3 regions of the Lysinibacillus sp. FSL R7-0073 genome follow, and region 2 is predicted to be linked to each of the others. Evidence: riboswitches for the same ligand, from Rfam matches in the RefSeq annotation. Region 2 holds a riboswitch; each other region holds the start of a gene.

Region 1 (3,178 bases), 1.9 Mb from region 2:
ACGAGATGGTGTTTTTTGTGCAAACTCTTTGGTTATTAGGAGATTAGTCAACTATAATATATGAAAAAACAAAAGGGGTTAGGGAATGAGTATTTATAATTATTTAGTACGGAAGCCGAATGGTGAAATTTTATCAATGGAAACTTTTCGAGGAAAAACGATGCTAATTGTTAACACGGCCAATCAATGCCGATTTACATATCAGTTTGAAGACTTACAAAAAATGTACGATAAATATGGAAAAAATAATTTTGTCGTTTTAGGATTTCCTTGTGATCAGTTTGGCCATCAAAATCCTGAAGATGGAGAGGAAACTGCGCATCTTTGTAAGGTAAACTATGGAGTTACGTTTCCCATTTTTGAGCTAGTCCAAGTAAATGGTGAGACGACACACCCTTTATTTAATTATTTAAAACATGAAGTTAATTTTCGTGAATTCGGAAAAGCAAGCATGCAGGAGAAAATGCTTGCTGAGGCAATCATTCAACTTGCTCCAAGCTTTTTAGATGGTCGTAATATTCGCTGGAATTTTACTAAATTCCTAGTAGATGCAAGTGGAAAAACCATAGCTCGCTTTGAGCCTACAGACTCACAGCTTGATATTGAGCAAGCGATTGAAAAAGTATTGTAGTAGAGTGATTTTATGGAAATGAAAATACTTCTAAAACGGCTATCATTTTTGTACGCAACTATTTTTTCCTATCAATCTATGATAAACTGCTTTACAAGTGAATTATTCTTGCAGAATAAAGGTGCTAGCTAGCATAATCGGGAATTCGGTATAAGCCGAAGCTGTTTCCGCAACTGTAAGTACAGCTATTATAAAGATGTGCCACTGTTTCATAGGAAATGGGAAGGTTCTTTATAGCTCTTATCTATTTATATAGGAGCGTTGTACAAGCCAGGAGACCGACCTTTATTTGAACGTATAACAACTCTTCGGAAGCTAGGAGGATATACGGCAAATACATAGGCAGTGTCGTGTTTCTATGACAATCATTATGTTATTTTCGTCGTTCCTTTGTGTGAGGAGCGATGTTTTTTTATGTTCTAAAAAAGTGAGGATTTTCATTATGAAAAAGGGGGACAGCAGGTTGAAAAAAGATGCACGTTATTCTTGTTATCCTTTTATGCGAGAGAAGGCTTCAACTGTCGATTTTGAGATTCGCACAGATAGTTTAACAACGCATTTAGGGGTTGCGCTAGCTATAGTAAAGAAAGAGAATGTCCAGGTTGTTGTAGATGATTTAATCCAGGTTTTACCTATGGCTTATCATGTGAATGGCTCGGTTCGTGGAAAGCTAGCAGTTACAGATGAGGATCTATCTTGGTTAAGTGAGCGCTATGATTTTTATGTAAGTCATGTGAAGGAAAAGATTCAAAATTTTGTTTTACCTCAAGGAACAGAGGCGGCTGCTGCTTTACATCTTTGTCGTAGTGAGGCGAAAAAATCATATCGAACTTTACACACGGTTTCGGAAGAACGAGAGGTACCTAATATTCTCTTCGATTATTTAGGCTTATTAGCCAATGTATGTTTTGTAATGGCTGTCTATACGAATCAACAAGCTGGAATAGCTGAAATTCCGTTTATGAGTAAATCATATCCAATGAAAAAGAAAAAGGTGAATAATAATGAAGAAACTATTTAATTTACAATGGCTATCGGTATTATTGCTAGTGCTCGTTTTAGCAGGTTGTGGTACCGCGGAAGATACAAAAAATAAAGATGTATCCGAAGATGAACAAAAGATTGAGCAAACAAGTTATAAAGTAACCGATGATCGTGGTGTCGAAATAGAGTTTAAGGAAGTGCCAAAAACAGTTGTGTCTTTACAGCCTAGTAACACAGAAATTCTATTTGCACTAGGGGTTGGCGATAAAATTGTAGGTGCCACTGAATATGATACATATCCAGAAGCTGCCCAAAAAATCGAACGTGTTTCTGATACTGTGAATTATAACAGTGAGCGAATTTTAGCGTTAAAGCCAGATGTTGTTATTGCGTATACGATTGGTGAGAAGGATGCACTTAAGCCACTCGAAGATGCAGGAATTAAAGTGTTTGTTATTCAATCAGCGGGTACATTCGATGATGTATATGGAGATATCGAACAAATTGCAGCTGTTATGGATGTTAAGGATAAAGGAAAGGCATTAAACGAGGAAATTAAAGCAAAAATCGCTGATGTGCAAACAAAGGTTAAAGAAGTAAAAACACCAAAAAATATTTATTTAGAAATTAGTCCAAAGCCTGAAATTTATACAGCAGGCTCTGGTACTTTCCAACAAGAAATATTAAATGCTGCAAATGTAAAGAATGTGTTTGAAGATTTAGATGGCTGGAAGCAAGTATCTGAGGAAGATGTTATTGCGAGAAATCCAGACGTCATTTTAACAACAGTCAACTATACAGAAAATCCAATTGGAGAAATCCTTGCTCGTGATGGGTGGAATACGGTAACAGCTATTCAAAACAAGGCAGTTCAGTCCCTTGACACAGATATCTCAAATCGCCCAGGTCCGCGTATTGGTGAAGCAGTTGAGCTCGTTGCTAAAGCTGTGTATCCAGAGTTATATAAATAAAATCGTAGAAAATGCTAGTTGTTAATTACAGCTAGCATTTTCTATTTTATTACCTAGTGTGAAAATTGGTATTCATGTAGTTTGTTCGATAGAATAAAGGTAAGAACGCTTATTAATATAGGGAGGTGTAGTTCAATGAAGCAAGTACAAAAAAATATTCAGTTTGAGGCTGTTTATAATTTCCGAGATATGGGGGGATATCAAACGAGGGATGGGCGCGTTATAAGAAATGGCTTATTTTATCGCTCTGCCGCACTTGGTAAAATGACAGCGACAGATAAAGAATTATTTGAAACATTAGGTATTAAAACAATTTTTGATTATCGTGACACAAATGAAGTACAACATAATCCTAATCCTGTGTTTCCACAAACTCGATATATTCAAATCCCTGCGAAGGGAAAGCATGCTTTTGAAATGCCAACCAATACAGGTGGTAGAGAGTTTTATAAAGTAGTTAACGCTGATATGTTCAAGGACTTTTATGCACAAATGCCTTTTCATAATCCCTCTTTTAAGGAATTAATGATGACTATACAAAACCCTAATAATTTAGGGCTAGTCCATCATTGCGCAGTTGGAAAAGACCGAA
Region 2 (3,178 bases):
TGATGCCACTAGCCAACAGAAAAAAATGATACGGAGAGATTTACAAGCAGTCTTTCAAAATAGCTATCATTCATTAAATCCAAAGCACACCATTTTTCAAATTTTAGAGGAACCGTACCTAAATTTCGAGCATTATAGCTCAGCTGAGAGACATTTTAACGTAAAGGAATTACTTGATCATGTAGAGTTAGAAAAATCTATTGCCGAAAAGTATCCTTCCCAGCTTAGTGGGGGACAACAACAGCGTGTGAACATTGCAAGAGCGCTTGCCTTACATCCAAAATTAATTGTTTTAGATGAAGCCATTAGTAGTTTAGATATGATTTTGCAAAAACATATCATTCAATTACTACAGACACTACAAAAGGATTTGCAACTTGCCTACATTTTCATTTCTCATGACCTACAGGCTACACGCTTTATTTCAGATCGCATCCTAGTCATGCAAAATGGTCAGCTAGTAGAGGAAAGTATGAAAGGTGAACCATTTAAGCATTCCGCATCACTTGAGCTATGCAACGCGATTTTACCCACTCACCCTCGCGAAAGAATTCACAAGAATACTAGTTTGGAATAATCTGAAATACCTTTGCGAATAAAGTCCTTATTAAAATTCTTACATTGCTATTTGGAAAGCTTCGTAAAGGAGCTTTCGAACTCCCATATTTTGCCCTCTAGGTTGTTTAAGAGAGCGACCGTCCTCTGTTCCATATTATTCGGAAGTTCTTCCTTACTGAAATAGGTGAGGCTTAAGCTCTCACCATCTTTCATTTCCAATACACCCCTTACATGTTTAGCTCTATAAAGGTGAATGACTGTATAGATTTCATCGCCATTCGGATAACAGTAGTAATAATCAGGTCCTGTAAAAACACCGATAAACTCAAACTCTTTAGCTACGAGTCCAGTTTCCTCATAAAGTTCACGCGCAGCAACCTGCTCTAATGTTTCGTTTATATCCATTGAGCCGCCAGGTAATCCCCAATCCAATGTATCTGAACGATGTTGAAAGAGTATTTTCTTATCATCATTAACAACAACAACTGTCGAACCAACGCTTATAATCGGTCTATTACCGATAAGCTTTCTTAATTCTGTTATATAGCCCATCCCGTCACTCCTCGTTTCATCGTAATGCAAAACAAATCGCTTTTTTAAAGCAGACTTCATAAATATAGCTCCATTGGGATTGATTAACAATCTTTTTTTGAGCGAAATAATGCTTAAATATGCAGAATAGTTCGTCAAAAATGAAAAATAGCTTTTTATAATCAGTCTTTTCTGAATTTTACCTATATTGATTGTTTGGAAACCTCTATGTTAAGGTAAAAAGACAAATTGAATATGCTAAATTTTGGTGGTTCAAATGGGTTTGATTCCATTTGATTAAAAGGGAAGTTGGTGTGAGTCCAACACTGTCTCGCAACTGTATGTAGGAGTTCCATAACGAGACCACTGTTTTGTTCTTCAAAACGGGAAGGTGTTATAGGAATGTTGATGATAAGTCAGGAGACCTGCCGCTAAATAAGCATCAATTGACCTACGAGGATAGGGAGGTGTAGCTACTGTATGATGAGTGTGAATGGATGTAAGTTCACTGTTTTTTGTTCTGTCATACTTTTGTAGATTAACAACTTCTAAAGGGGTAGAAGTTGTTTTTTTGTTGTTCTTTCGAGTTTGAATGGTAACGCTTACAAGAATGATTAAACAAAGGGGTTGTAATCCATGGAGTTAACGTATTCACCAGGTCTTGATGGAGTTATTGCTGCGGAAACAAAACTGTCTTTCTTAGACGTAGTAGGAAGCCAAATTGTTATACGGGGCTATGATTTGATTGAACTATCTCAGCGATATTCCTATTTAGATATTGTCCATTTATTATTGCACGGAAACCTACCAACTACTGAGCAACAAGCTGACTTACAGGATAATTTGAAAGATAACTATCACGTTCCACAAGAGCTTTTTCAAATTTTTAACTTATTACCAAATGGGACACATGCTATGGACGGCCTTAGAACTGGAATTTCAGCGTTAGCAGGATATGATCAGCATATCAATGATCGTTCGACTGAAAGGAATGTAACACGAGCATATCGACTTTTAGGTGGAATGCCCAATATCGTTGCGAATAGCTACCGTGTATTAAATGGTCAAGAGGTAGTAGAACCGGATAGTGAGCTTTCATATAGTGCTAATTTTTATTACATGATTACTGGAAGAAAACCAACACCATTAGAAGATGAAATTTTTGACCAATCACTTGTTTTATATAGTGAACATGAAATGCCGAATTCGACCTTTGCTGCTCGTGTTATTGCTTCCACACAATCTGATCTGTATGGTGCTCTAACTGGTGCTGTCGCATCATTGAAAGGAAATTTACATGGTGGGGCAAATGAGGCAGTCATGTATATGCTGCTTGAAGCTAAGACTGCAGAAGGCTTTGAAGCGATGCTGAAAAACAAGCTTAAAAATAAAGATAAAATAATGGGCTTTGGCCATCGTGTCTATATGAAAAAAATGGACCCAAGAGCGCAGATCATGAAAGAAGCTTTGTATAAATTATGCTTGGAGCAAGGGGATGACCGCTTATATCACATGTGTGAAGCTGGTGAAAAAGTGATGGTGGAGGAAAAAGGTTTGTATCCAAATTTAGATTATTACGCTGCGCCAGTGTACTACATGCTGGGCTTACCAATCGAATTATATACGCCTATTTTCTTTGGCTCTCGAACGATCGGTTTATGTGCACATGTAATCGAACAACATGACAATAATCGATTATTTAGACCTCGTGTTCATTATATAGGCGAGCGTCATAACCTTGAAGAATTGTCGGTATAATCAAGTTTTAACAACTCGCCATAGAGCTGATGGACATTCTGACCAATGCCCATTAGCAAACTAGTATATCAAATTCATACCTTGAAAGGAAGATATAGATGATCAAAACGAATGAAAAAACGGCGACAGACCAGCTTCTTGTTGATATTGCGGATTACGTATTAAACACAAAGATTACGAGCGAAGAAGCTTACGAAACAGCTCGATATGTTTTATTGGATACGTTAGGTTGCGGCATTTTAGCTTTACAATATCCTGAATGTACAAAACTTCTGGGTCCTGTAGTACCAGGTACAGTTGTTCCAAATGGTACTCGTATTCCAGGAACATC
Region 3 (3,178 bases), 1.2 Mb from region 2:
ATCCCAGAACGTCTAGAGGAATTAGATGAAACTAAGCCATATATTATCGTTTGTAAGGCTGGTGGCCGTTCAGCTAATGCTTGTTCTTATTTAGAGGCACAAGGATTTGATGTGACAAACCTTGAAGGCGGCATGTTAGCTTACGATGGCGAATTAGAATTTAAATAATGACATAATGAAAAAAGAAAGAGTATATACTCTTTCTTTTTTCATGTGCTTATTTTTGGAGTGAGTCCATGATGAGGCTAAAGTTTTTTTCAAAGTTCATGTACGGGTTCACGTTTTTTTGCCCACGAACCTTTGAAGCATAGCTGGCAAAATTTAAACCAGCACCGTATATTTGTAAAGCGCCATTCGCAAGATCTCCCTTTTGTAAAAGCTCAATGCCATCCTTTAAGAAATTTTCACTCTCATCGAAGTGACATTCCGCCATATATTTATCTCCACTATAAAATAATTTCAAATTTTCCATAATGACATACGCTGTTTCTGCACTGATGGAAGCATCAACATTTATTAATAACTGATTAATCGGTTTCACTAACTGAGCGTAATGACTATCATAATTTTCACAAGTATCCGCAATAGCGTTTCTTAATTCTCTTGCGTTCATTCTAACTCCTCCTTAAAGAAAATTTTAGGCTTACCTTATGAAGTAATTAGCCATTCCTTTTCCCTGTATCTATAAAACGTACTCTTTAATTTTCAGAAATATGTTACAATTATATCGATGAAGGAGGGATTTTGTATGTTTCGTTCAATAGCACCCCCAACAATGTCTTTACAGTAGAATCTACTGTTAAGGCATACGATAACAGTTTGCTCATTTTCAATAGATTCTACTGTATAGATTAAAACTTATACGTAGAAAGTAGGAATTGTAATGAGCGGAAAATTAGCGTTTATATTATCCATGATTATTTTTGGCGCAGTTGGTGTTTTCGCCAAGTATATACCTTTAACTTCAAGTGAAATCGCTTTTTGGATGAGTTTAATTGGTGCTTGTTTTTTGATAGTGATTTTTATTTATAAAAAGGAAAGCTTTACGAAAAGAAGTATTCTCAAAAATAAGTGGAAATTAGTACTTTCTAGTGTTGCCTTATGTGGGAATTGGATTTTCTTATTTCAGGCTTATAAAGAAACAACAATTGCTAATGCTGCACTTAGTTATTATTTTGCACCAGTACTTGTTATCAGCTTATCTCCAATTATCTTAAAGGAGAAGCTAGTTGGCAGAAAAATACTGTATATCTGTGTGGCCCTTATCGGACTATTTTTGATAGTCCAAAGTCAAGGCACTGGGGACAGTAAACATTTTATTGGTATTGTCTACGGTCTTATTGCTGCATGCTTTTACACAGCTCTAACATTTACAAATAAATGTATATGTGGTTTAAAAGAACCGGAAAATACAATAATTCAACTATCTTTAGCAGCATTTTTCCTTTGCTTTTATATATTTGGAACAACAGAATTTCAGGTCATGACAATCAGTTTTAAGTCAGTCCTATTATTAATTTCATTAGGTATTGTCCATGCAGGGGTTGGATTTTTATTGTTCTTTTGGGGCATGTCAAAGCTGAAAGGGCAAAGTATAGCCATTCTTAGCTATATAGATCCACTGACATCATTAGTCATTTCAACGATGATTATTGGAGAAAAAATGACACTTCTACAAATAATAGGAGCGGTACTATTATTAGGGTCAACATTGCTAAGCGAGCTAGAAAAAGAGCCAAAGAAATAGTACAAGTAACGCATTCAAATGTTGACAGAAAAAATATGCTGTCGTAGATTAAAAGTAGCTTAATACAAGCATTAGGTGCCCATTTAGGGAGAATAGGGAATAAAGTGAAAAGCTTTAGCGGACCCGCCACTGTAAAAGGGAGTTTAATAGTGAAGACCACTAGCAAATTGCTGGGAAGGTACTATGAAATGTTGAACTTAAGCCAGGAGACCTGCCTATTTGCTTTAAGAGGATATAGATGATGGAAAAGTCTGTAGTTTATTTGTCATGACAATAAACTACAGACTTTTTATTTTGTCTTCATGAAAAACGAGAGGAGAAGTGACAATGCAATTATTACAGGACACGATTCAAAACATTCAAGGCGCTGATAAGAATAGTATGGAGCAAGCGAGGCGTCGAATAGATATTCTTTGTAAGCCGCCAGGTAGCCTAGGTAAATTAGAGTCCATTGCTGTGCAACTTTCTGGGATTACAGGACAATTATATCCGGTGATTGATAAAAAGGTGATGATTGTCTGTGCAGCAGATCATGGAGTTTGTAAGGAAGGTGTGACGACGAACCCACAAGATGTTACTTTATTTCAAACATTAAATTTTCCAAAGGGAGGTACAGGCGTTTGTGCGATTGCAAGTGTGACTAATACGAAGGTTGTAACGGTAGATGTTGGAGTAAAGGAAGATATTCCTCTCGATGCGGGCGTAATTGTTCAAAAAGTAAAATATGGTACAGATAACATGGCACAAGGCCCTGCTATGTCTAGAAAGGAGGCCATTCAATCTATTGAAGTGGGGATTCGTGTGGCAACAGACGAAATCACAAATGGAGCTAATCTAATTGGAACAGGTGAGATGGGCATTGGTAATACAACGCCGAGTACTGCGATTTTAGCTGTTTTGACTGGCTATGACCCAATTGAAATAACAGGATTTGGAGCAGGCGTTGGTCAAGGAGGAATTGCTCATAAAGCAAGGGTCATTGAAAAAGCAATTACGCTCAACAAACCCAATCCTACCGATATCATTGATGTTCTAGCTAAAGTTGGAGGGCTAGAGATCGGGGCTATGGCTGGTATCATACTTGCTGCCGCAAGTCACCGAAAACCTGTTGTCATTGATGGATTTATTTCAACGATTGCTGCGCTTATTGCTTATCAAATTGAACCGAAAGTAAAGGACTTTATCATACCTTCTCATGCATCGGAGGAGCCAGGAGCTAAAATAGCCGCTGAATTACTCGGAGTGGAACCGATGCTGCACATGAATATGCGCCTAGGAGAAGGTTCTGGTGCAGCCCTAGTCTTTCCTCTATTAGATGCTGCTTGCTCGATGATGAAAAATATGGTGACGCTGGAAGAAGCAATGAATCTTTTGGCTAAATAGTTACTGAAAAACAATTAAGCGCAAATAGTTAAGGAACTATTTGCGCTT

What was found. A riboswitch is a leader RNA that binds a small molecule or an ion and turns the genes downstream of it on or off. The one in region 2 is predicted to bind cobalamin.
Region 1: linked by a shared signal. The riboswitch ahead of MKY88_RS22020 (hypothetical protein) and the one ahead of mmgD (citrate synthase) in region 2 are both predicted to bind cobalamin.
Region 3: linked by a shared signal. The riboswitch ahead of cobT (nicotinate-nucleotide--dimethylbenzimidazole phosphoribosyltransferase) and the one ahead of mmgD (citrate synthase) in region 2 are both predicted to bind cobalamin.

Annotation. Positions count from the first base shown of each region.
Region 1 is NZ_JBBPAS010000001.1:4,389,424-4,392,601, reverse strand. It holds gene MKY88_RS22025 (glutathione peroxidase) at 86-631, shown strand; cobalamin riboswitch at 734-932, shown strand; gene MKY88_RS22020 (hypothetical protein) at 1,095-1,652, shown strand; gene MKY88_RS22015 (ABC transporter substrate-binding protein) at 1,636-2,586, shown strand; gene MKY88_RS22010 (tyrosine-protein phosphatase) at 2,722-3,178, shown strand, end outside.
Region 2 is NZ_JBBPAS010000001.1:2,497,400-2,500,577, reverse strand. It holds gene MKY88_RS12350 (ABC transporter ATP-binding protein) at 1-577, shown strand, start outside; gene MKY88_RS12345 (NUDIX hydrolase) at 625-1,110, opposite strand; cobalamin riboswitch at 1,342-1,536, shown strand; gene mmgD (citrate synthase) at 1,726-2,847, shown strand; gene MKY88_RS12335 (bifunctional 2-methylcitrate dehydratase/aconitate hydratase) at 2,946-3,178, shown strand, end outside.
Region 3 is NZ_JBBPAS010000001.1:1,266,908-1,270,085, forward strand. It holds gene MKY88_RS05990 (rhodanese-like domain-containing protein) at 1-168, shown strand, start outside; gene MKY88_RS05995 (hypothetical protein) at 218-613, opposite strand; gene MKY88_RS06000 (DMT family transporter) at 884-1,747, shown strand; cobalamin riboswitch at 1,804-1,980, shown strand; gene cobT (nicotinate-nucleotide--dimethylbenzimidazole phosphoribosyltransferase) at 2,075-3,130, shown strand.